Regions from separate parts of the Paraburkholderia largidicola genome, predicted to be linked through region 3. Evidence: predicted binding sites of a transcription regulator. Region 3 holds the regulator's gene; each other region holds the start of a gene.
What was found. Region 3 encodes LexA, which represses DNA repair genes until DNA is damaged. Its sites were predicted from a motif close to ACTGTATNNNNATACAGT; they were not measured.
Positions count from the first base shown of each region.

Region 1 (8,080 bases), 470 kb from region 3:
ATGCCAAAACCAGATTGTGCATTGATTCCTTGCTACAGGATAACCATCGACTAGATACAGAAAACAAAAGGTTGGCGCAACTTCTCGAACAAACGACAGTACACCGTCCCATTTCACTATCCGAAGCTTTCGAACGCGGTCCGACTTCCACGCTCGGCCTCGACATAGCATTGGACTCCACTGGACCAGAAGTACCTGATTCGTTGGTGGAGGCGTTACTTATACTTCTTTCCGGCGAGATTGTGCATTTTGAAGTGCAGCGTCGCGAGCAAGTGATGCGCCTCATTTATGAGCGTGATGGAATCGTACATACGCTGCTTTCACCTGCGCAATGGAAGGAGTCCACAGACTGGCTGGAGTGGGTGCAGGGCGCTGAAAAGACGTAGCCGAATCAACATGCCAACCAGTCACTGCGCCAGCAGGCTGCTGGATTTCTCCTACGGTCAGCCAATTCGATCCGCTTTTGTGTTCGGCAATTTGCGGGTTTGGAAGACCGGCATCCTGCCTGTCTGGAAAATATCTGACGCTTTAAGCCATCGCACGTAGAGCGGATGGATGATTAGTGAAAGTCCCGGCTCGTCGATTGCAGCCCGCCCAGCAGATGCGACATATCGACAAGCCGTTGCGCCACCAGATGCCGCACTTCCCCTTCGCATTGCCACGTGCCGTACACGGCGAGCAGCGATGCGCCGAGCGCTTCCCGCCTCTGCTTCTCCAGCAAGCTCGGCCAGATGATCACGTTGACGTTGCCCGTCTCGTCCTCGATCGTCACGAACAGCACGCCTTTCGCGGTGCCCGGCCGCTGCCGCACAGTGACGATCCCGCAGCCACGCGCGAGCCGCCCGTTGCGATAGTTGCGCAACGTCGACGCGGGCATCAGACGCTGTTCGAGCAATGCCGGGCGCAACAACTCCAGCGGATGCCGGCCGAGCGTCAGTCCCACCGAACGGTAATCGGCGACGATATCCTGCGCCTCCGACGGCGCGCCGAGTTCGGGCGTGTCGTCCTGAACGGCGGCCACCGACAACATGTCCTTGTCGGGTACGGCGGCCACCGAATGCCACAGCGCTTCACGCCGGTTACCCGCCAGCGACGACAACGCATTGGCATCGGCGAGCACGTGCAGATCGCGCCGGTTGAGCTGCGCGCGGCGCGCGAGATCGTGAACGCTCGTAAACTGCCGCACCGCGCGGGCATTTTCGATCCGTTCAGCCGCGCCGTCCTTCATGCCGCGTAACAACGACAGACCGAGGCGCACGGCGGGACGCACGTTGCCGTCCACCGTTTCGAGCGACGAATCCCAGCCGCTGATGGTCACATCGACAGCCAGCACGATCACGCCATGACGCCGCGCGTCCTGCACGAGTTGCGACGGCGAATAGAAACCCATCGGCTGGCTGTTGAGCATCGCGGCGAGAAAGGCCTCGGGCTCGTGGCATTTGAGCCAGCTGCTCGCGTAGACGAGCAGTGCGAAACTCGCCGCATGGCTCTCCGGGAAGCCGTATTCGCCAAAGCCCTTGATCTGCTCGAAGATGCCCTCGGCAAAACTCTGTTCATAGCCGCGCTCCTGCATGCCGTTGACGATACGGTCGTAGTATTTTTCGAGTCCGCCTTTGCGCTTCCACGCGGCCATCGCACGACGCAACTGATCCGCTTCGCCGGGTGTGAAACCTGCCGCGAGAATCGCGACCTGCATCACCTGCTCCTGGAAGATTGGCACGCCGAGCGTGCGACCCAAAGCAGTCTTCAATGCATCACTGGGATAGGTGACCGGCTCAAAGCCCTGCCGTCGACGCAGGTAAGGATGCACTGCCCCGCCCTGAATCGGCCCCGGCCGCACGATCGCCACTTCAATGACAAGATCGTAGAAGATTTTTGGTCGCATACGCGGCAGCATGCTCATCTGCGCGCGGGACTCGATCTGGAACACGCCGACGGTATCGGCGTTCGAGATCATGTCGTAGGTCGCTTTGTCTTCGGCGGGGATGTCCTGCATCTCGAAGCGCTCGCCGCGCTGCTCCGCGACGAGATCCAGCGTGCGGCGGATTGCCGACAGCATGCCGAGTGCGAGCACATCGACCTTCAGCAAGCCGAGCGATTCGAGGTCGTCCTTGTCCCATTCGATCACCGAACGATCGGCCATCGCCGCGTTCTCGACGGGTACGAGCCGTGTGAGTTTGCCGCGGCTGATCACGAAACCGCCCGAGTGCTGCGACAGATGACGCGGAAAGTTGAGCAGTTGCGCCGCGAGCCGCGCCCACGCCTGAATCATCGGTTTCTCGGGATCGAGGCCGGACTCTTCGAAGCGCTTGAGCAGATCGTGACTCGTATCGAACCAGTGATGCGACTTCGCAACGGTATCGACGATCTGCGGATCAATGCCGAGCGCCTTGCCCGTTTCGCGTAACGCACCGCGCGGCCGATACGTCGAGACGGCTGCCGCGATAGCCGCGCGGTCGCGTCCGTACTTGCGGTAGATGTACTGGATGACTTCCTCCCGGCGCTGGTGCTCGAAATCAACGTCTATATCGGGCGGTTCTCCCCGTTCTTTTGAGATAAAGCGTTCGAACAGCATACTGCCACGCGCAGGATCAACCTCCGTGATTCCCAAACAAAAGCAGACAGCCGAATTGGCCGCGGATCCGCGGCCTTGACATAGGATGTGCTGACTGCGCGCATAACGCACGATGTCGTAGACCGTCAGGAAATAAGGCTCATAGCCGAGGTCCGCGATCAGCGCGAGTTCATGCTCGATCTGCTCCTGCACGTTGAACGGAATGCCCGAGGGAAAGCGGTACTGCGCGCCGATGTACGTTTCCTGGCGCAGATACGCAGTCGGCGTGTAGCCTTCCGGCACGAGTTCGTCGGGATATTCATAGCGCAGTTCATCGAGCGAAAACGCGCAGCGCGACAGTACGCTGATCGTTTCGCGCACCGTGTGTTCGGGATAGAGATTCGAGATCCGCAAACGCGAGCGCAAATGCTGTTCGGCGTTCGGCGCAAGTTCGTAGCCGCATTCGTGCACGGGTTTGCCGACGCGGATCGCCGTCATCGTGTCCTGCAATGGCTTGCGCGAACGCACATGCATCACGACGTGACCTAACGCGACGACAGGCACATTCTGCTTCTCCGCGACATACTCGAGCGCGCCGCGATGAATGTCGTCCATCGCACGCTGATGCAGTACGAGGCCAGCCCACGCGCGATCAGGAAAAGTCTCGTCGAGCCATGCGATCTGCGCGTCGAGCACGTCCTCATTCGCCGGAAAATCCGGCACGAGAATCGCGAGACAATCGGGCATGCCGCGCAGATGCGCGTGCTCGCGGTCGGGCCGCGACAGATCGTGCGGTGTGAGGCGATATTCGCCCTTCGGCGCACGCGTGCGTGCGAGCGTAATCAGTTCGGACAGGTTGCCGTAGCCCTCGCGATTCTGCGCAAGCAGAATCAGGCCGAACGCGGGCGTGCCATCGGCATTTCGCAGCCGGAAGTACGAGCCGATCACGAGCGGCAAACCCACTTCCTTTGCCGCGACGTGCGCGCGCACGACGCCCGCGAGCGAGCATTCATCGGTGATCGCGAGCCCTGAATAGCCGAGCTGGAAAGCGCGGCCGGCGAGTTCTTCCGCATGCGACGCGCCATGCAGAAACGTGAAGTTCGAGAAGCAGAACAGCTCGGCGTAGGCCGGCAAGGCGTTGAACGTCGTATCCATCGCGCGTTACCCCGATAGACCGTACAGAAACGGGGGCGATCTCTTGCTCGCGCGATGGTCCTCGCAATACGCATGCGTCTCGCCCGAAAGCACAGCCGTGAGTTTCTCCACCGCCTCCCTGCCCTGTTCCGGCTCAGGCGACCACTTCGGTCGAACCAATTTGAGTTGTGACGTCGGCAACTGGACGGCGGGAAAGACGCGCATGACGGGAAAACAGAACAGGAGTGGGTTGAAGAGGAATCGACAGAGGCTCCATGCGTGTTGGGCCTCGTCGTTTCACAATATCGACTATCAAGCCTTCGGCTGACGGTCGTAGCGCCAGCCGCAAAAGCGCCGGCGATGAATCCTGGGCCGACGCGAGTGGCCGGACCATGATGAAGAGCGTCTCGGATGATTGCGCGGCCAGATGCAAGCGACGCAACGACGACGCCTGCGCGTGCTGCGCCCATAAGATCAGCGCGCCGCAAGTACCGGCGCGCAGAATCTGCTCGGCAGACCAGAAGGCGTCGGCACTTGTTCGAGCCTTGACGTGCAGCAACCTGTCGAGCGAGAGGCCGATGTAACTGAGGCCGAGACCGTCCGGGATATGCGGCGGCTGTACTAGCGCGATCGGACGATCGCCCATAGAACTCAACGCTGGCCGCAACAGGCGCATTTCTCCTACGCCAGGCACCTGAACCAGCAAGTCGACAAGCGCGCCGATGGGCCAGCCGCCGCCGGGCAACTCTGCCGCTAGCGCGGGATAGCCGGTGTCAAGCGTGCGCCGGCCGCCGCGTGCGAGTTGCGAGGCTCGCCATAGCGATGGGTGAATCTCTTCGGCGCGGGTAGCGGCAGGCGACATCGGCGTAGGAAAATACCTGTATATTTATACAGTATCGTACCTTGAAATTGAATCGAATGATCAGTCACCAATAAAACAATCCAATCGCGGATTGAACCGTGTGACCTGGCAGAAAAGTGCGCACTCACGCGCGGTGCGCCCTCGTGCCGACTGGCCGACGCAAGCAAATTCGACCGCATCTGCTATCTAAGCGTGACCACCGAGCGCTGCCCACAGGGTGCGTGGCTAGCACGCGACCAGATATGCAACTGGCTGGCTGATGAAAGGCCTCTATTGCTTCACAAACTTAACAAGTGAACGCCGATACCTCCGCTTCACCGACACGCGATCGCCATTGCTTCCTAGAGACGGCGCTGGCCGACGCCTTTAGTAGGGTGCAGCAAGGAACGGCCGCTAGTACTTCCCAATGCAACGACTCGCGGCCTTGTTTTCTTTCCAGCGTGCCCGCAATCGACAAGCATTCAGGGCCCAATCCGCAAGCAACCGAGGCTACCGGTTGTGTGTTGACGAATCAACACAGCTCATCTCGGGAACCTTCATCAGCATTTCGTGGAGAAACCCGCCCCTTGCGCCCCTGCGTGCATCCCGACGCCGCCATGTTCGAATTTAGTTCACGAGTAATCCAGCTACAGGCCGATGAGGTCGCCGTTCTCCGGAACGTGAACGGATACTACGCTGCGGTGAAGATCAGGTCGATCACGGACCGCTTGCGTGGGGATCATACCAACGACGGGGTGTCTTTTGACTACCAGATTCTGGGCGACGGTAGTCATTCGTTTTCGAATGCATCATCTAATTCTGGCGTAGCTGGCAGCACTCCGATGTTCGTCACCTCAGTAACGGCCGCGATTTGACGTGCCGCTCAGCAGAATCAAGGGAGGCTAGAGATCCAGCTTGCCTTGCTATGCGATCTGGTTGCGGGATACGGGAACGCCAGTGCGCATACTGAACATCAAGTGCGCTCTGCCTTGCGAACGATTAATACTGCGGGGTGGGGTCAGACTTCCATTGAGCACGACGGCCTGGTAACCATCACGGTTACCAAGCCAACTCACGTGAATGAGGTGCCCATTCTTTCGCGACCGCAGATGCCGTCCGTGACAACAAGTCCGTATCCGGTACTCACCTTCGTAACCGATGGTCGCAATTTAGAGCTGGTCCCCAAGCCTAAATTATGTGGCCACATCACGGACACGAGGACACTCCTTAAACCGGGAGACGAAATCAAAATTAAAGTAGATGCCAATGACCCCGTTGGTGGGAAACTGCAGTACCGCTTCCGGACACTCCATAATTCAGTGGATAGTGGCTGCAAGACGAAAACAACTGATCATATCAGTTCCAAACACCACAGATATCCGGGAGATTTGCGACGTCGCAGTTCGCATCCGCAGCGAGCGGAATTACCACGCCCTTGGTGAGTACGATGACCACGTCACCCTCCGTTACGTAGTTCGCCCGTGAGCACAGAGCGGCTGAAGTAAAGTCGCCAACCTGGCAATCGCCCAAATGGATGGTAACGCAGCAAAACATGGCGCTTGTCGAGCCGGCAGGCGCCGCATCCGCGGCCCTTCAGGAGCAGGGATGCCAACTGACCGCAACTGTCGATTTCTTTCGACTGGCCAATCACACACATCACGAAGCCGTCGACAATAGTATCTTTGGGTTTAGCTGACGGCTGCGACAGGTTGCCCGGTCACAGAAATACCGTTCGACAGTAACTCCTCCCAAACGGGTTGCACGGTTGCGTTGCGCTTACCTCATTCCAACGGTTCAGCCATTCCGATTCCCTCCAGGCTGTAAGGAATCGGAATATAGAACGCGCCATAGGGCGAGACCAACATTTAGCGAGATGGAAGACCGTCAATCCAAGTCTGAAGCCTAGACCACGCAAGCGCTCTCTTCGGCGAAAAGTTGTGCATGTGCGCGCATTCCGGAATTTCGAAAAGCGTGATGTCCACACACTTGCGATAAGCAACAGGCTCCTGCCTCAAGTCACGCAGGACATCCCGTTCACCTGCTGACAAGAAAACTGGAACTTTAATCTCAGCAGCTTCACGCGCGACGATCCCTTCCTGGAGGCAGATCTTCGCGAAAGGCGGAAAGGTTCTGGTGGTCCAAAGTGGGAGAGCCGATGGCCTACGCACAGGAAAGCCAACGCTCATGTCTTCCTGAACCAGTGCGGGGGGAACGTCCTCCCAATGGTACGCGAATCGGAGATTCGCCAACTCGTCCACGAATGGACCCGACCACGCTTCCGCCAGTGATTTTGAATCGTCCTCCGACGACGAATGGGGAGCAATCATTCCGTTCGGTGTTGGCACTACGGTGTGTATTGCACTAAACCCGAGCACTGCAACTGCATCGAATGTCGCATACTCGGCCTGCTGTGCGATGAGCTGCATTCCCCCCAGCGAGTGCCCGATACCGACCGACCTTACGACCGCAACAGGTGCAAGGCCGGGAACCAACGTCCCGGCGCGGATGCGTTCGATCGCTTCAGTCACAACGCCATGAACAGCCTTAATCGTCGCGGCGAGCCCGCAACGGTCCGGCTCAAGCGCTGTACTATCACCACCTCCGTACGGGTCGAGAGCGAGAAAAATCACACCGCGGCGGGCATGCCACTCCGCCTGCGTTTCACCGTCGAGCAACGGATGCTGAATATCGTAGTAGTGTCGACTGTATCCGCCACCAGGAAAAGCGAATACGACGGTGGTGCAATCGGCCGTATTAGGAGGTGCCACAACCGTCGCTGCGATTGCAACGTCCCTTTCCTCGCAAACCTGGAGTGTAAGTTCCGCGCGAAGGAGTGAGGATACCGCGTGTGGGGGTGCCAAAACCTCTGTGTTCATCTCTTGAATCCCTAATGTCGAGAATTCTATGACGTGACGCGCGTCAAAAATCGAACGGCGAAGACTGAAATAGTTGGGCGCGTCGCAGTTGTCCTGTCTAGGATAACTGCGACGCGACATGGACCGTTCCGCGGTACTGCGTTACGGGTTCGTGCCCGCCCTCACGGTTAGTCCGGTATGCGCCGCGCCCGGAACGCATAATAGATCTGGATCGCCGAAGAAACGGCGAGCAGTGCAAGGCTGACAACGCGCAGGAACTCTGAGCTGGTGAACCGATCGCTTCCATGGGCCAAAACCCAGCCCGCCAAAGCGGGGCCAGCTGAAATGCCGGCTACGGCGACGATGTAATAGACGCCGTTCATTTGACCGGTTTTATCCAGCTTGGACATCACGCCAAGGATCATCGGATTAATGACCCAATAGGCAAACGCGAACAGCAACACGGAAGTCACGAAAACAGGCAATGACCGCGGAGCGACAAGCTGCATCGTGACTGAAACACACAGAAGAATGAAGAACGAGGTGATGATCGGTGCGGACGATTTACGATCGCCAGCAAACACGGCGGAAGCTGCCCCCAATGCGCTAGCGATTGCAGCCCATCCGATCACTGCAGACATCTGTGCATGGCCAATCGAAGTGGTTTCCCCAAGGACTGAGATGAAAGGCCAGAAC
Region 1 covers NZ_AP023174.1:2,431,049-2,439,128, forward strand. The annotation lists gene PPGU16_RS10880 (hypothetical protein) at 1-386, shown strand, start outside; gene PPGU16_RS10885 (error-prone DNA polymerase) at 560-3,709, opposite strand; gene imuA (translesion DNA synthesis-associated protein ImuA) at 3,843-4,550, opposite strand; gene PPGU16_RS10895 (alpha/beta fold hydrolase) at 6,395-7,525, opposite strand; gene PPGU16_RS10900 (MFS transporter) at 7,573-8,080, opposite strand, start outside.
Region 1: a site for LexA is predicted at 4,566-4,583, ahead of imuA (translesion DNA synthesis-associated protein ImuA). Genes of this name have one in related genera too.

Region 2 (8,080 bases), on a different replicon from region 3:
GCGCATCTTCGACACGTTCCGCGCGAAGGGCATCGAGATTGCGAACCCGCAGCGCAGCATGCTGGTCGCGGCCAATCCCTCGCCAGGCAGTCCCGGTTCCGCCGACGACGACCTCGAAGGCCCGCCGCGTCCGTCGAGCACGCCGGATGACGCGCAGGTGCAGAAGCCCTCACCGAAGGTGGCGCGGCACTGAGTTTGCAACCACCCGCTGCCGCGCTCATGACGAATGCTCGACGCCAAGCAACCGCGCGTCGAGCAGATCGGCGAGCGCCTCGCCGCCCCGCTGCATCACGTAATCGTGATTCCATTTGAAGAACGGGCGCGCGAGCGGCGCAAGCAGATTCATCCAGCCGCGTTGCGTGCGCACGCGCCATTCGTAGCGCACGACCGTCGCTTCGCCGTGCGTCGAGAACTGCCAGCGTCCCGTGCCTTCCACGTCGCCGCACGCTTCGCCTTCGAGCACCGCAAGTGGCTCGACGCGGGTCACGCGCATGTCGAACGCGACGCGATACGGCAAGCGCCCCTTCCATGTATAGCGATGCAAGGCGCCGACGCCGTCGCTGGCGCCCGCCTCCACTTCGATCACGCGCTCGACACAGGTCCACCATTGCGGCCAGCGCGCCGGATCGTGGATGGCATCCCATACGGCCTGTAGCGGCGCGTCGACGCGCCAGATCGTCGTGAAACGGTATTCGCCTGCGCGCACGGGTTGCCTCCTGTTCTTGTTGCTATGTCACGACCTTCCACCAGCGCGGCAACAAGCGCTTCACATCCGCGCGCCGATACCGGTCGTCGATCAGATGCACGACGCCCGCATCCTGCTCGGTGCGAATCACCCGCCCCGCCGCCTGCACGACCTTCTGCATGCCCGGATACAGATACGCATAGTCGTAGCCGTTGCCGAACTGCGCATCGAAGGTGCGGCGCATCTGCTCGTTGACGTCGTTCATCTGCGGCAAGCCGAGCGTCGCGATGAACGCGCCGACCAGCCGCTCGCCGACCAGATCGATGCCTTCCGAAAACGCGCCGCCCAGCACCGCGAAACCGACACCCGCGCCGCTCGTCGTGAAGCGCGCGAGGAACGCGTCGCGCGCGGTCTCGTCCATGCGCGGCTCCTGCGTCCAGATGGGCACGTGCGGATGCCGCTCGCGCATCGATCCGGCGACGCGCTGCAAGTAGTCGAAGCTGCTCAGAAAGCCGAGGTAGTTGCCCGGACGCGCGGCGTACTGCTGCGCGATCAGATCGACGATCGGTTCGAGCGAACGCTCGCGGTCGCGCCAGCGCGTCGACACATGATGCGCGACATGCACATCCAGTTGCTCGGCCCTGAACGGCCCTTCGACGTCGAGCCAGCCAGTCTCGTCGGGCAGACCGAGCATGTCGCGATAGAAGTGCTGCGGGCTGAGCGTGCCGGAGAACACGATCGTCGCGCGCGCGGCGGCATAGCGCGGCTTGAGGAACGGCGCCGGAATCACGTTGCGCACGCAGATCTGTGTGGCAGGTTTCGCGCGGGCTGCGCCTTGCTGGGCTTCAAGCGTTACGTCGACTATGGAATGATCGCCGAACTGCTCGACGAGCGACATGAAATGCAGCGCGTCGAAATAGAAACGCAGCGCATTTTCATCGACGGATTGCGGGGTTTCTGCAAGCTGATCGCCAATGGAGGCGATCAGGTTTTGCAAAGCCGATTGCAGCTTTGGCGGTACTTCGGGAAGCACGTCATACGCAGCATCCCGCTCGCGGTTCAACGCATTCCATTCGCGGCTCAGGCGATCGAATGGCTTTTTCAGTGCGGTGGGCGCAGTATGGCGCGCGCCGCGAAACGCGTGCTGATCGAGTGTCGCGCTGTACATGCGGCGCGCGCGGTCGGGCAGATTGTGCGCTTCGTCGGCGAGCACGGCGACGCGCCAGCCATTCAGCTGCGTAAGCGCGTAAAGCATCGCGCTGCTGTCGAAGTAATAGTTGTAGTCGCCGATCACGATGTCGCACCAGCGCGCCATTTCCTGCGCGAGATAGTACGGACAGATGCCATGCGCGAGCGCCGCTTCGCGCACGGCTGCGCGGTCGAGCGTGCGCGCCTGCAACGCCGTGTCGCGCGCGGCGGGCAGGCGGTCGTAGAAGCCGCGCGCGAGCGGACAGGATTCGCCGTCGCACGAGTTGTCGGGATGCTCGCAGGCTTTGTCGCGCGCGACGAGTTCGAGCGTGCGCAACGGCAGCGTGGTTTCACCGCGATGCAGGGATTCGACGGCTTCGAGGGCGAGCGCGCGGCCCGGCGTTTTTGCCGTCAGGAAGAACACACGGTCCAGATGATCCGCACCGCACGCCTTCAGCAGCGGAAAGATCGTGCCGAGCGTCTTGCCGATGCCCGTTGGCGCCTGCGCCATCAGACAGTGCCCGTCGCGCGCCGCGCGAAACACGGCCACGGACAGTTCACGCTGACCGCTGCGAAACTCGCCGTACGGGAAACGCAGCGCATTCAATGCGGCGTTGCGCGCCTCGCGATGCGCCTCTTCACGCGCCGCCCACGCGATGAAGCGCTCGCATTGATCCTCGAAGAACGCGCGCAGCGACGCGGCCGTGTGCTGTTCCGTCAGCACGGTTTCCTTCTGGTCGGCGATATCGAAGTACACCAGGGCGACCGTCAATTCGTCGAGCGCGCGCGCCTCGCACAGCAGATGCCCATACACCAGCGCCTGCGCCCAATGCAGTGCACGATGATTCGCAGGCATTCGTTCAAGATCGCCGCGGTGCGTCTTGATTTCTTCGAGCCGGTTCAGCGCGGGATCGTAACCATCGGCGCGACCGCGCACCGTGAGACCGCCATGCGTACCCGTCAGCGTGATCTCCGCTTCATAGCCGGACGCACGGCGTGCCGTCACGGCCTGATGGCCGGCGATGCCTTCGAGCGCCGACGGCGCGGGCGTGAAGCGCAGATCGAGATCGCCGCGCCGCGCGGTGAATTCGCAGAGCGTGCGCACGGCGACGATGTACGTCATGCCGCCTCCGTGTCCGCCGCGCTGATGGCGAGCGTTTCGTCAGCGCTTTCGGTCCAGCGGATATCGAGCACGCGCACGGGCATATCGTGCTGCACGCAGTACGCGAGCCAGCGGATCTGATTGTCCTGCAGGCGATCGCCCGGCCCTTTCACTTCGATCAGCTCATAGCGCCGCTCGCGCGGCCAGAAGCGGATCAGATCGGGCAGTCCCGAGCGGTTCGCGCGAATATCCAGCAGCAGCCGTTCGAACCACAGCTTCAGATGTGCAGCGGGCAGGCAATCGAGCGCAAGCGTCAGCAACTCGGGCGTGAGCATGCCCCAGAACACGAACGGCGACTGCAAGCCAGCTTTGGTTTCGAAATGACGCAGGATCGTCTCGCGGTACGTGCCGCCGTCCAGTTGCGCGAAGCAGGCATCGAACTGCGCGGCGCGGCGCGCGCGGAAGTCGGGCGCGTGCAGATCGGCGGGGCCGCGCTGAAACGGGTGGAAGAACGCGCCCGGCACGGCCTCGAAAACAGGCTCCCAGCACAGCAGACCGAACAGCGAATTGATTAGCGCGTTTTCGACGTAATGCACGGGCGCGTCATCCGTCGACAGATGATCGCGCACCGCGTATTCGACGGCGACGGGTTCCAATGGACGCGGCAATTCGAGCATGCCGCGCTGCGCCGCGCGCACGCCGGCAGGCTTTTGCGCGGCAACGCCGAGCCGCCGTTGCAGGCGCGGCAGCATGCGCGCCACGCGCTGCTGCTCCTCTTCGCTCTCGGGAGCGGCGGCCGCCTGCAACGCCAGCGCGAGCGCGGCTTCATCGCGGCTGTCGCGCTCCAGCACGCGCATGCGCCTGTGCCGCGCGCCGGGCCATGTGCAGCGCTCGTAGATGCGCAAGGCAGCCTCCCAGTCGCGCCGGCGTTCGGCCTGATAGCCGATCGCATACAGCAGCTTCGCGCGGCGCAATGCGAGCCATGGGTTGTGCTGGGTATCGATTGCATCGACGGCTTCGAGCAGCGGGTCGAGTGATTCATCACCCGTCAACTCCAGCGCTTCGCGGCACGCGTGCAGCGCCAGATAGCAGTCGACGTCGCCGCGCTGCTGGAACGCCCGCGACGACGGCGCGAACGCCACGCGCTCGTACTGATACACGCCGAGATCGGCGAGCACGAACTCGGACCAGTCCTGATGCAGATTGCCGAAGAACATCAGCCGGAAGCGCTCGCACAGCGGCGCGACGAGCACGCGCAACGCGGCTTCCTCAGCCGCTGCATCCCATTCGCGAAAACGCTTTTGCAGCGCGTGCGCGGGGTCTGCGACGCGCAGCGCTTCGAGCCATTCGGCCTTGCGCAGGCCCTTGAGCGAAGACGCCGCGGCGAACATGCGTTGAAGTTCGGGGCGCGTCGCGCACGCAAACAGTTCGTCGAGCGACATGCCCGCGTCCGCATTGACCCAGCCGAGCGCGGCCAGCGGCGCCGCCGCCTGCACGGGACAACCGATTTCCGCATACGCGAGCCGCCCCGTGCGAAACAGCGTGCCTTTGCGCATCAGCATGCGCACGAGCAGCGCGCGCGATGCTTTCGGCAGGCGCGCGTCGTCGCGTAGAAATGTGTCGAGAAAGGTTCGCTCGCTGTCGTCGAGCAGATCGTCGTAACGGCTCGCGATCCACGCGAGCGCGCGCTCGAAATTCGACAGGTAATAGAACGGATCGGGAGCGTCGGTCGGCACGGCTATCGGACACGGAGGGCTGTATATTTATACAGCCATGATAGCAAAACCCACGGTCTGCGAACCCGGAAACCTGCAGGGAAACCGAATTAGCGAGACTGGGGCGCTATCCGCGAGACTGAATTTACCGAATGAGTGAGACTGCCCGGATGGGTGGTCGCGCCTTGCGGTATCCCCCGCTTCGGCTTTGCCTAAAGAGCAATCTGAGAGGCCGATTTTCTCGCGAGGGAGACGTTCGAACGTCTTATGCACAAAGACGAGAGGCTGAAACTGGCCGACCACGGTTCGATGCTGATTGCATAGGGTGCTCGCCAGAGATCGATCCCTTCGGGCCGTTATCGACCCGGAGCGGACAATGAGATTGCTCGACAGCGGACACTCAATCGGCGGACGCTTGAATAGCGTTTTGATCCCATATCGGGCCGAATCGGTGCGCGACATGTTTGCCTGCATGTCTGCGATTCGGACGCTAGCAATACGAGTCGTGTCGTATATCTCGCTCAGATTGCAGAGCACTTTACGGCTCGATCGTCAGTTGATCGGATTTGATCCAACGAAGCAGATGCTTGCCAGAAGCGTTGCCGTAGTCCACATAGGCCCAACCGGACGGCGACTGCTTCAATACCGATACTCTATCGTTTTTGACCAGATAGGCGCGTCCCGCGCTGGCATCATCCGGGGCGTTATAAAGTGTCGCTCTTTGCACCGATATGGTCGCCACGAGATGACCCGTTGCTTCGGTGGACGAAACCGATTTACCGGTTGTGCCAATGCCCGCCTTTGCAAGCGCGTCGTCAATCAGTCGCGCATCGTTTTGCGCACCTGCGGCATGCAAAGCGGCCGCAATCCCCTGGTACACTCCACGATTGGCCGCTGACGGTGGGTCGCAACGAAGGAGATTGTCGGCGCCCGAATCGTTGCTAGTGAGTGACCTCGGTGGTTGGCCAGCGCCGATAAACCGCATCAGTCTGCTGGCCGATGGACGGTCGTCCTTCAACATCAGGTTCGTCTGGTCGTCGGTTCCCCACTGAGCGGATTGGCCCGTCTGCCAGCCCGCTCCGCATATCTCACCAGTTTGATCAGCTGTAATGCACCCCGTGCGAATCTCGATGGCGGAACAGTATTCCCGGCTCGCATTGGACTCCGCTTGCCCGGGCTTCGACGAAACTGATCCCGACTCGATTCGTCCAATAACGACATATTGGCCGGACGGCGAGATATTGCTGTCATTCGGAGGCTCCATTACCGCACCGGGCGAGATCGATTCACCAGCTTTTGGCAATACGCTGAATGTCGTGCCGTTCGGGAAATAGAATATGGCCTCCTGCCATGCACGCTGGGATAACGGGGCTTGAGGGTTCGTGGCCTTGCCATACAGAATTGAGCCTCCGCCCGGCAATCCGAAACGGAGTGTGGACGGCGGAGCAGCGGCGACAGCCAATTCGACTGTACCGCCGGTTAGCACCAAAATCGCAGCAATGGCCGCGCCGATACGTACAGCCTGTATGCGAGGAGAGCGGGTTCGATACGGTGGAGTATTAGCTTTCATGAATTCAGAAGTCGCGTTTTTCAGTTTGGCATTCCCAGCGCCTGAACCAGATGATCATATCGCCCCGGTGCGACTGACTGTCCGTTGACCTGCGCCATGAAGCGTGATGGGCCATAGTCCTGCAAAATGCTGGTTTCGTAAGCACGCCTGTTCGCCCCCCACTCATTGGGATTGCGAGACACATGCGGATTGTTCTGGAAAAATCGATCCAGCGAAGCTTTCATGCTGTTTGCCGTCGCACCCGGCGCATTCACGTCCTGATCCAGGACGGTCGCGCGGCCAAGCGGCGATTGAAGATAGTCCTTGATCTGATAGGAATAGCCACTGAGACTCTTGCCAATCGCGTGATTGAGGCGATCGATGAAGTCCTTGACCTGCAGTTCCTGATACTGCGGCGACGATACAGCATGCGCCATCGACGCAACAGGTGGGCACTTTACTGGTTTGCCGAAAGTTGCAAGCGAACAATCGCGCCGCAGCGCGGTGTAGAGATCGTCGCCAACGATCCGGGTGCCATTCGTAAATGTCGAATGCGAATACCCGAGCGAAGCATCGCTACCTGAACCGGTGACGGTCCAGCCGCAACCGGAAAAATACTGTTCATACTCGGCCGGATACGCGTCGCGAAAAGCAGCGATCTGAGTGGCTAACTCGCCCCGACTCTGCGCGCCACGGATAGTCTTTTGCATCGCCCCTGCGCTGATAATTGCTTTGTCGATCGCCTGGACCGTGTCCACCTTGCCTTCATTCTGAGACATCGCACGGAGAATCTTGTCCTCGGTCTCGCTCAATTTCCCACTAGCACGCATCGTGGTCAACGCAGCGCACGCACCTAACGAAATCGTACCCGTATGCTGCGGGCCGTACCAATAGGTGTGTGCATCTGCCTTGTATCGTGTTCCGGTGACAGACATGCAGCAGCCGCAAGCACAAGCGTCGGGATTAAAGAAATTCCCCACAAGACCAAGAGGATGCACGTGGCAAACGTTCGCGCTCGTCGGCCATCCGGTCACACCGCTGATCCCAGCCCAAAATCGCAGCACATCAATCCGCGTCTTCTCCGCCTGCCATACAGGCAACCCTGCATGCATATGCGAATCGAGCGCATCCCACTTGCTCATCTCCCCGCCCCATTCACTCTCGTATCGCACGATCAGATGATCGATCCGATCCGCGAGCCAGGGATTGCCGAGCGCCATCTGCAATTCGTGCGCAGTGATCTTGCCATCGCGTTGCCCTAGAGCGTCGATTGCGTCTTCGAGTTTGCGAATAGTTTCGTCGGAGCGCGCATTGGCAAATGAACTCTCGAATTGCGCGATCTCATCCGGCGTGCCACTGTCTGCAATATAAAGTGCTCGCGTGAACATATCGGAAACCGACGTCTGCAGAGTCAGCACGTCGAACCCCGGCCAATCCCAGGGACTTTTCAGCTCAACGAGAGGATGCCCGTGATCGCAGACCCAACCGTTGACTTCGGCATTGTTCTCGTCGGCGATGCTCACTGCGTACCACGTCTTGTTGTCAGCATCGACGCAACGTCGCGCCGATGCGGTACTCACCACACGCGTCCAGGCTGCCGCCGCCCCGCCCGTCGCTTGAAGGGTCAAGGGAAACTGGCTCCACGCCGGGCGATCCTGATTGCCTTGCGGATCAGAACGTGCAATCCAGAGCGCCTGATTATTGATCGGCTGTCCGTTTGCGGTTACCTGCAAGACCTTCCGCCAGGGACCGCTCGCTGGCGAGCCCGGGGCGTCCTTGACGGATGCTCCGTGCGGGATCGATGAACTGGGAGAAGACGGCTGCACCAGCTTTGCGCCTTT
Region 2 covers NZ_AP023175.1:626,037-634,116, forward strand. The annotation lists gene PPGU16_RS19535 (mechanosensitive ion channel domain-containing protein) at 1-193, shown strand, start outside; gene PPGU16_RS19540 (SRPBCC family protein) at 218-706, opposite strand; gene PPGU16_RS19545 (ATP-dependent DNA helicase) at 729-2,996, opposite strand; gene PPGU16_RS19550 (VRR-NUC domain-containing protein) at 2,993-4,711, opposite strand; gene PPGU16_RS19555 (hypothetical protein) at 5,229-6,260, opposite strand; gene PPGU16_RS19560 (hypothetical protein) at 6,281-8,080, opposite strand, start outside.
Region 2: a site for LexA is predicted at 4,730-4,747, ahead of PPGU16_RS19550 (VRR-NUC domain-containing protein). Genes of this name have one in related genera too.

Region 3 (8,080 bases):
GGCGATGAAGATCACCGAGCCGTATTCGCCCAACGCACGCGCGAACGCCAGTGCGAAACCCGTCAGCAGCGCGGGAAACACCGACGGAAACACGACGCGCCGGAACGTCAGCCAGCGCGACGCGCCCAGGCACGCGGCCGCCTCTTCCTGCTCGCGCTCGAACTCCTCGAGCACGGGCTGCACGGTCCGCACGACGAATGGCAGGCCGATGAAGGTCAGCGCGACCAGCACGCCCGCCGGCGTGAACGCGATCTTGATGCCGAGCGGTTCGAGAAACTGGCCGACCCAGCCATTGCCCGAATAGATCGCCGCGAGCGAGATGCCCGCCACCGATGTAGGCAGCGCGAACGGCAGATCGACGACGGCATCGACGATGCGCTTGAACGGAAACTCGTAGCGCACCAACACCCACGCGACGAGAAAGCCGAACACCGCGTTGATCAGCGCGCCGCCGAGCGCCGAGAAGAACGTCAGCCGGTACGACGCGAGCACGCGCGGCGACGTGACGGCGCGCACGAACTGGCTCCAGTCGAGCGTAGCCGTCTTGAGAAAAGTGGCCGCGAGCGGAATCAGCACCACGAGGCTCAGATACGCCAGCGTGATGCCGAGTGTCAGGCCGAAGCCGGGTATCGCGCTCGGCTTGCGAAAGGTCAACGTCGTCATGCGAAAGCTCTTTCAGGTTTTATGCGTTGCAACGCGTGCCGTCGCACCATTGCCGAAAGCGCGCCCGAGGGCGCGCCTTTGTTCAAACATGGCCGCTGCGTGGTTTCACTGCGGCTGGTAGATCGAATCGAACACACCGCCATCGGCAAAGTGCGTCTTCTGCGCGTTCGTCCAGCCGCCGAACGAGTCGTCGACCGTGTACAGCTTCAACTTCGGAAACTTCTCGGTCAGCGTGGCCGGCACCTTGTTCGAACGCGGACGGTAGAAGTTCTTCGCGGCGATCTCCTGGCCTTCCTCGCTATAAAGGAAGTTCAGATATGCGTCGGCGAGCTTGCGCGAGCCGTGCTTGTCGACCACCTTGTCCACCACGGCGACGGGCGGCTCGGCCAGAATGCTCGCCGACGGCACCACGATCTCGAACTTGTCGGTGCCGAATTCCTTCACCGACAGGAACGCCTCGTTTTCCCATGCGATCAGCACATCGCCGATGCCACGCTGAACGAAGCTCGTCGTCGCGCCACGCGCGCCGGAGTCGAGCACGCCTGCGTTCTTATATAGCTTCGACACGAATTCCTTCGCCTTCTGGTCGTTGCCGCCCGGCAGATGCGCCGCGTACGCCCACGCCGCCAGATAGTTCCAGCGCGCGCCGCCCGAGGTCTTCGGGTTCGGCGTCACGATCGACACGCCCGGCTTCACCAGATCGTCCCAGTCCTTGATGTGCTTCGGGTTGCCCTTGCGCACGAGGAACACGATCGTCGACGTGTACGGCGACGCGTTGTCGGGCAGGCGCTTCTGCCAGTTCTTGTCGATCAGGCCCTTGTTGGCGAGTGCATCGATGTCGTAAGCGAGCGCAAGCGTCACGACGTCGGCCTGCAGGCCGTCGAGCACCGAACGCGCCTGCGCGCCCGAGCCGCCGTGCGACTGCTTGAAGGTGACCGACTCGCCCGTCTTCGCCTTCCATTCCTTGCCGAAGACCTGATTGACGTCCTGGTACAACTCGCGGGTCGGATCGTAAGAAACGTTGAGCAGCGTCGTATCCGCATGCGCCTGCGCGATCATCCCGACCGCCGACGCTGCGCCCAACGCGAGCGCCGCGACCAGTCGCTTCGCGCTGCTGCGCCTTGCCTTCTGTGCTCCTGCCAACCCCGTGATCCGAATGCCCATCGACCTTCTCCGTCTTGTTGGTGTGACTGCCTGTTTTCCGCTGATTGCCGCGTTTCGCTGCTGCGCAAGCGGCAAGCGCCTCTGCCGCTGCGCGGGCGTTGCTGCTGCATCAATGGAGGCCAGTCTATCCGGGCGGCTTCATCATTAAAAATAATGTTTCTTCATTTTTTAATACGCAATAGTGGTAAAGGAATGGTTTGCGTCCGTGCACGCGTTCTTTAGGCCGTTACAGCGTCGGCTTTCGACGTTCACACGACACCCGGCGCGACGAACTTAAAGTAAAGCTTGAAATGCGCCGAATACTGTATAAAAATACAGTCACCTGTCTATCCATACAGTGGCGCCATGACCAAACTCACCGCACGTCAGCAGCAGGTTTTCGAACTGATCCGCCGCGCCATCGAGCGCACGGGCTTCCCGCCCACGCGGGCCGAGATTGCCGCCGAGCTCGGTTTCAGCTCCGCCAATTCGGCGGAAGAACACCTGAGGGCGCTGGCGCGCAAAGGCGTGATCGAGCTGGCGGCGGGCGCGTCGCGCGGCATCCGTCTGCTTGCGGGCCAGGACGATTCCCCGCACCAGTTCACGCTGCCGCACGCGAGCATCATGCAGTTGTCACTGCCGCTCGTAGGTCGCGTGGCAGCCGGTAGCCCGATCCTCGCGCAAGAACATATCTCGCAGACATACACGTGCGACCCGTCGCTGTTCTCGAGCAAGCCCGACTACCTGTTGAAGGTGCGCGGCCTGTCGATGCGCGACGCGGGCATCTTCGACGGCGATCTGCTGGCCGTACAGAAGAAGAGCGAAGCGAAAGATGGCCAGATCATCATCGCGCGTCTGGGTGACGACGTGACTGTGAAGCGCCTGAAGCGCCGGCCCAACGGTATCGAGCTGATCGCCGAGAACCCCGATTACGAAAACATTTTTGTTCAGGCCGGCAGCGCGGAGTTCGCGCTGGAAGGCATCGCGGTCGGGCTGATCCGGCCGACTGAATTCTAATTAGCTGAACACTGTCTGGAGAGACTCATGGAACGCCTTGCCCGCTTGCTGCCCTTTCGCCAGTTCGGTCGTCTGCGCCATCTGCGCGAGCTTGTCCCTTGTGGTTCGCTGACGGCGCTTGCGTCGAACGTCGCGGGCCGCACGGCATCGCTGTTCGATGAAGAACCCCAGGCGCTGCCATCCGCGCAGCCGGCGTTTGCGCGCGTGTCGCTGAACTCGGGCCTCAATGCGGAACCGGCGCGGCGCGCACCCGTGCGGGTCTATCACGGGTCGTCGCGGCTCATCATGGTCGGCACGGTGGACGCCGTCTGCAATATGATCGATCGCGCGATTGCCGAGCAAGGCGATCAGCTGGCCCAACAGGCGGCGTGAGCGCGCCGCATGCGCTTGATATCGACGTCCGGAAACGCTTGCTTGCAAACTCGTGGGATCGTTTCAGTGCCGATCGGGTCCACACCTGATCGACATTGAAAACGGAGCGTTCTGCACAATGGCAGGTCTGGTAAAGATGAAAGGCCGGGTGGGTCGGCCACTTCTGATCGCGTTGATCGTGATCGTCGTCGTGGCTGCACTGGGTTATGCGTACGCATCGCCGTATATCGCACTTGACCGGCTCAAACGCGCCGCCGATTCCCGCGATGTCGACACGGTCAATGCGTACGTCGATTACCCGGCGCTGCGCGACAGCCTCAAGTTACAGGTCACGGGATTGCTGACGCGCCGGCTCGACGTGCAACACAACGGCAATCCGCTTGCCGCCATCGGCGCGATGATCGGTGTTGCATTGATAGGCCCGCTCGTCGATGCCTATGCGACGCCGGATGGTGTCGCCGCGTTGCTCAACGGCATTCCACCACGCGGCGAACCGGGCGAGCGCCCGCCTCCGCCGCCCGCTGCGCCAGCAGACAATCCGGCGCCCAATTCGCCACAAACGCCTGCGCCTGCGCCTGCGTCGAGCCAGGCTAACGCCAACGGCAACACGCCGCCTCAACCGCCGCAAACCACGGCGGGCTACCGCGGTGTCAATGAATTCGTCGTGACTTATCAGCACGGCGTCGGCGACACGCGCTATGCAGCGATCTTCCTTCGCCAGGGACTCTTTACCTGGAAGCTGTCAGCCGTGGATTTGAACGGCTGACGCTTCTTCACGCCACGTGCGCCGACGGCGGCTGCGTCACGCAGCCGCCTGTTCCTCTTCAGCCGCCGACGAGCACGCAACCAGAATGCTGCACGAGACGCGGTCAAGCAGCGGCGTATTGCCCGCGCCCATCCACCAGCGCGACAGCCCCGTGCGGCAGCGATGCCCGACCACCACGAGATCGGCGTGCAATTCATTCGCAAGCGAGGCAATTTCGTCGATGGGATGCCCGAACGCGAAATGCCCCGTCGCCTTCACGCCACGTTCCGTGAGCCAGTCGACGCCTTCCTGCAGGATTTCACGCGCGGTCTTTTCGAAGCTGCCGCACGCGACGTCCGTCAACAGGCCCGCGCTTTGCGCGATGCTCGAACGCATGTCGACGACCGACAGCAAATGCGTTTCCGCGCCGAGATCGAGCGCCAGATTCGCGCCGCAACGCAATGCCTTGCGGCCTTCACGCGAGCCGTCGTAGCACAGCAGAATCTTGTTGTAGCTCGCCATTTTGCTTCCCCCCATGCCCGCGACTATCGCGGTCTCATCTGAATCATGGTGCGCCGCAATTCGACATGCAAGGGATGGAAAACGCTAAGTGCGGTGGCCCGCGCAGTCCGGCATGACGCGCTGCAAGATCGTGCACCCGATCCGCCAGCGATACGCATCCATGCGCCAAACGCGGCACGCACGATGCCCTAAAATAGGCAGCCGCATGGCGCTTTGCACCCGCTTTGCACCGCGCTGTGTACCCGACAAGCACCTATTCAGGGAGCATCCGTCCACGTATGTCCGAAGCTGCAATCGAATTTCATCAGGTCGAGAAGCGCTATGGCGGGAAGACTGTCGTCGACGGCTTGTCGTTTCATGTGCGCGCGGGCGAATGTTTCGGACTGCTCGGTCCCAATGGCGCCGGCAAGACCACGACGCTGCGCATGCTGCTCGGCATCGCGGCGCCCGATGCGGGCAGCATCCGTCTGTGCGGCGAACCGATTCCAGTCCGCTCGCGCTTTGCGCGGGCGCGCGTCGGCGTCGTGCCGCAGTTCGACAATCTCGATCCCGATTTCACCGTCCGCGAAAACCTGCTGGTGTTCGGCCGCTACTTCGGCCTGTCCGCCGCGCAGTGTCGCGCGATGGCGCCGACGCTGCTCGAATTCGCGCGCCTCGAAAGCAAGGCCGATGCGCGCGTCAGCGAACTGTCGGGCGGGATGAGACGGCGGCTCACGCTCGCGCGCGCGCTCATCAACGATCCCGACGTGCTCATCATGGACGAGCCGACCACCGGCCTCGATCCGCAGGCGCGCCATCTGATCTGGGAGCGGCTACGCTCGCTGCTCGCGCGCGGCAAGACGATTCTGCTGACCACGCACTTCATGGAAGAAGCCGAGCGTCTGTGTCACCGGCTGTGCGTGATCGAGGAAGGACGCAAGATCGCGGAAGGCGCGCCGAATGAATTGATCGCTTCGGAAATAGGCTGCGACGTCATCGAAGTGTACGGCCCCGATCCCGTCACGCTGCGCGACGAACTGGCGCCGCTCTCGGTGCGCACCGAGATCAGCGGCGAAACGCTCTTCTGTTATGTCGACGACCCGCAACCCGTTCACGCGCGGCTGAAGCAGCGCGTGGGGCTGCGCTATCTGCACCGGCCGGCGAATCTCGAAGACGTGTTCCTGCGCCTGACCGGGCGCGAAATGCAGGACTGACGAGCACACACTCATTCGCCAACGACATCCAGGCGCACAGCACACATGGACTTACGCACTTACGACACCCCCGAACACGCCGCGGCACGCGAGCGCTTCGCCGCGCTGCCCGCGAACGCCGTCAACTGGATCGCCGTCTGGCGGCGCAACTATCTGGTGTGGCGCAAGCTCGCGCTCGCGTCGATGTTCGGCAATCTCGCCGATCCGATGATTTATCTGTTCGGACTCGGCTTCGGCCTCGGGCTGATGGTCGGACATGTCGACGGAGTCTCGTACATCTCGTTCCTTGCGGCGGGCACAGTGGCGTCGAGCGTGATGATGTCGGCGAGCTTCGAGTCGACGTATTCGGGCTTTTCTCGGATGCACGTGCAGCGCACCTGGGAAGCGATCATGCACACGCCGCTCACACTCGGCGACATCGTGCTCGGCGAGGTCGTGTGGGCGGGCAGCAAGGCCGTGCTGTCGGGCGCCGCCATCATGGTCGTGGCGGGCGCGCTCGGCTATGCGAGCTTTCCGTCGATGCTCATCGCGCTGCCCGTCATCGTGCTGGCGGGGCTGGCGTTTGCGAGCACGGCGATGATCGTGACGGCGCTCGCGCCCTCGTACGATTTCTTCATGTTCTATCAGACGCTGGTGCTCACGCCGATGCTGCTGCTCTCGGGCGTGTTCTTTCCGCTGTCGCAATTGCCGCCCGCTGCGCAATTCGCCGCGCAACTGCTGCCGCTTGCGCACACCGTCGACCTGATCCGCCCGGCGCTGCTCGACCGTCCGATGAGCGACGCGGCGCTACATGTGGCCGTACTGGCCGCCTATGTGGTGGTGCCGTTCTGCGTATCGGCGGTGCTGTTTCGCCGCCGCATGATGCGCTGAGGGCGCCGCGCGCAGGTTCCTGCGCGGCGGCGCCCTCAAGCAGATTGAATCAGATCACTCTTCGTCGTCCGACCACGGCACGTCGACGTCCGAGATGAACTCGACCGTCGCGAACGGCCCGCCTTCCTGCCGGCCGATCTTGCCGTCCGCGCGATGCCATTCGACGCGGAACATCGTGCCGGGATCGTCGGAGCGCAAACGGATCGTGCGCAACTCTTCCGGGTCGGCTTCCTCGACGGGGCCATCGAGCGAAACGAGCAGCGCCTGCGGCCACATACCTTCGACGGGATCGTAAATGCGGTCGCCGTCGGGAATCGACGTATGCGCTTCGACGCCGATCGTCGCCGATGCGTCGATGATCATCTTGCCCAATGCGCGCAGCACGGCTGTCGCGCGCGCCGAATTGGCCTGACGGATAGCGAGATCCCCACGCGTCAGCGCCTGTTCGAGTTTCGGATTGGTCTTTTGTTGGGCCATGCGATGTCCTGAATTAACTGGTTGGCGCTTGCACGCCGTTTTGTGCAGCTGAATGATTCGTCCTGTCTTGCGCCGCGTTGGCAGCATGAACGGGCGCCATCGTAGCATTTGCGTCCGTCCGCCTGCGTCTTGCAGTGCAACAAGGCAGCGTCCATGCAACCAGGCGATGCATCGCGATCGCGCGCTTGCCTCCCCAGTGTAGGACGAGATTCGCCGCCGCGACGCCGCGTTTTGATTACGGACGCTTGCTCAGAAGCCGAGCGCCACGGCCAGCAGCCCGGCCAGCACGCCGAACGCGACCACGCCGACGGCCACGACGGTCAGCACGCGCGGCCGGAACGAGCGCGCGAGCATCGCGAGCGACGGCACGCTGATGGGCGGCAGCGTCATCAGCAGCGCGCCCGCGGGGCCGACGCCCATGCCGAGCGACAGCATTGCCTGAATGATGGGCACCTCGCCTGCCGTCGGGATCACGAACAGCATGCCCGCAACGGCCAGCGCGACGATCCATACGATTTCGTTGCCGATCTCTGGCCCGACTTGCGGAAAGAGCCACGCGCGCGCTGCGCCGAGCAGCAGGACCAGCACGATGTATTCCGGCACGAGGCGCACGGCCATCCGCGCGAAGATCGATAGCCAGCGCGCGAACGGGTTGCCGTCACGCTGCTCGCCGACCAGTTCGACGAGGCGCGCATCGGCCGCCTGCGCTTCTGTGGGCGTGACGAGCCGGTTCGCCAGATAGCCGAGGCCGAACACCATCGCGATGCCGAGCACGAGCCGCAGCCCCGCCCAATGCCAGCCGAGCACGAAACCCATGAACACGAGCGTCGCGGGATTGAGCACCGAATTGCCGAGCCAGAACGCGATGGCGCCACCCGGCGAAGCCTGGCGCGCGCGCAGTCCGGCGACGACGGGCGCCGCGCAGCAGGTGCACATCATGCCCGGCAGCGCCAGCAGGCCGCCCGCCGCGACGCTGCCAAAGCCCGTCTTGCCGAGCAGCCGCGCCACCCAGTGCGCGGGCAGCAGCGCCTGCACGGCCGAACCGAGCAGCAGGCCGAGCAACATCGCCTGCCAGATT
Region 3 covers NZ_AP023174.1:1,964,207-1,972,286, forward strand. The annotation lists gene cysT (sulfate ABC transporter permease subunit CysT) at 1-663, opposite strand, end outside; gene PPGU16_RS08740 (sulfate ABC transporter substrate-binding protein) at 769-1,827, opposite strand; gene lexA (transcriptional repressor LexA) at 2,173-2,823, shown strand; gene PPGU16_RS08750 (hypothetical protein) at 2,851-3,195, shown strand; gene PPGU16_RS08755 (DUF2939 domain-containing protein) at 3,314-3,961, shown strand; gene PPGU16_RS08760 (universal stress protein) at 3,998-4,462, opposite strand; gene nodI (nodulation factor ABC transporter ATP-binding protein NodI) at 4,741-5,655, shown strand; gene PPGU16_RS08770 (ABC transporter permease) at 5,701-6,525, shown strand; gene PPGU16_RS08775 (hypothetical protein) at 6,580-7,002, opposite strand; gene PPGU16_RS08780 (permease) at 7,252-8,080, opposite strand, start outside.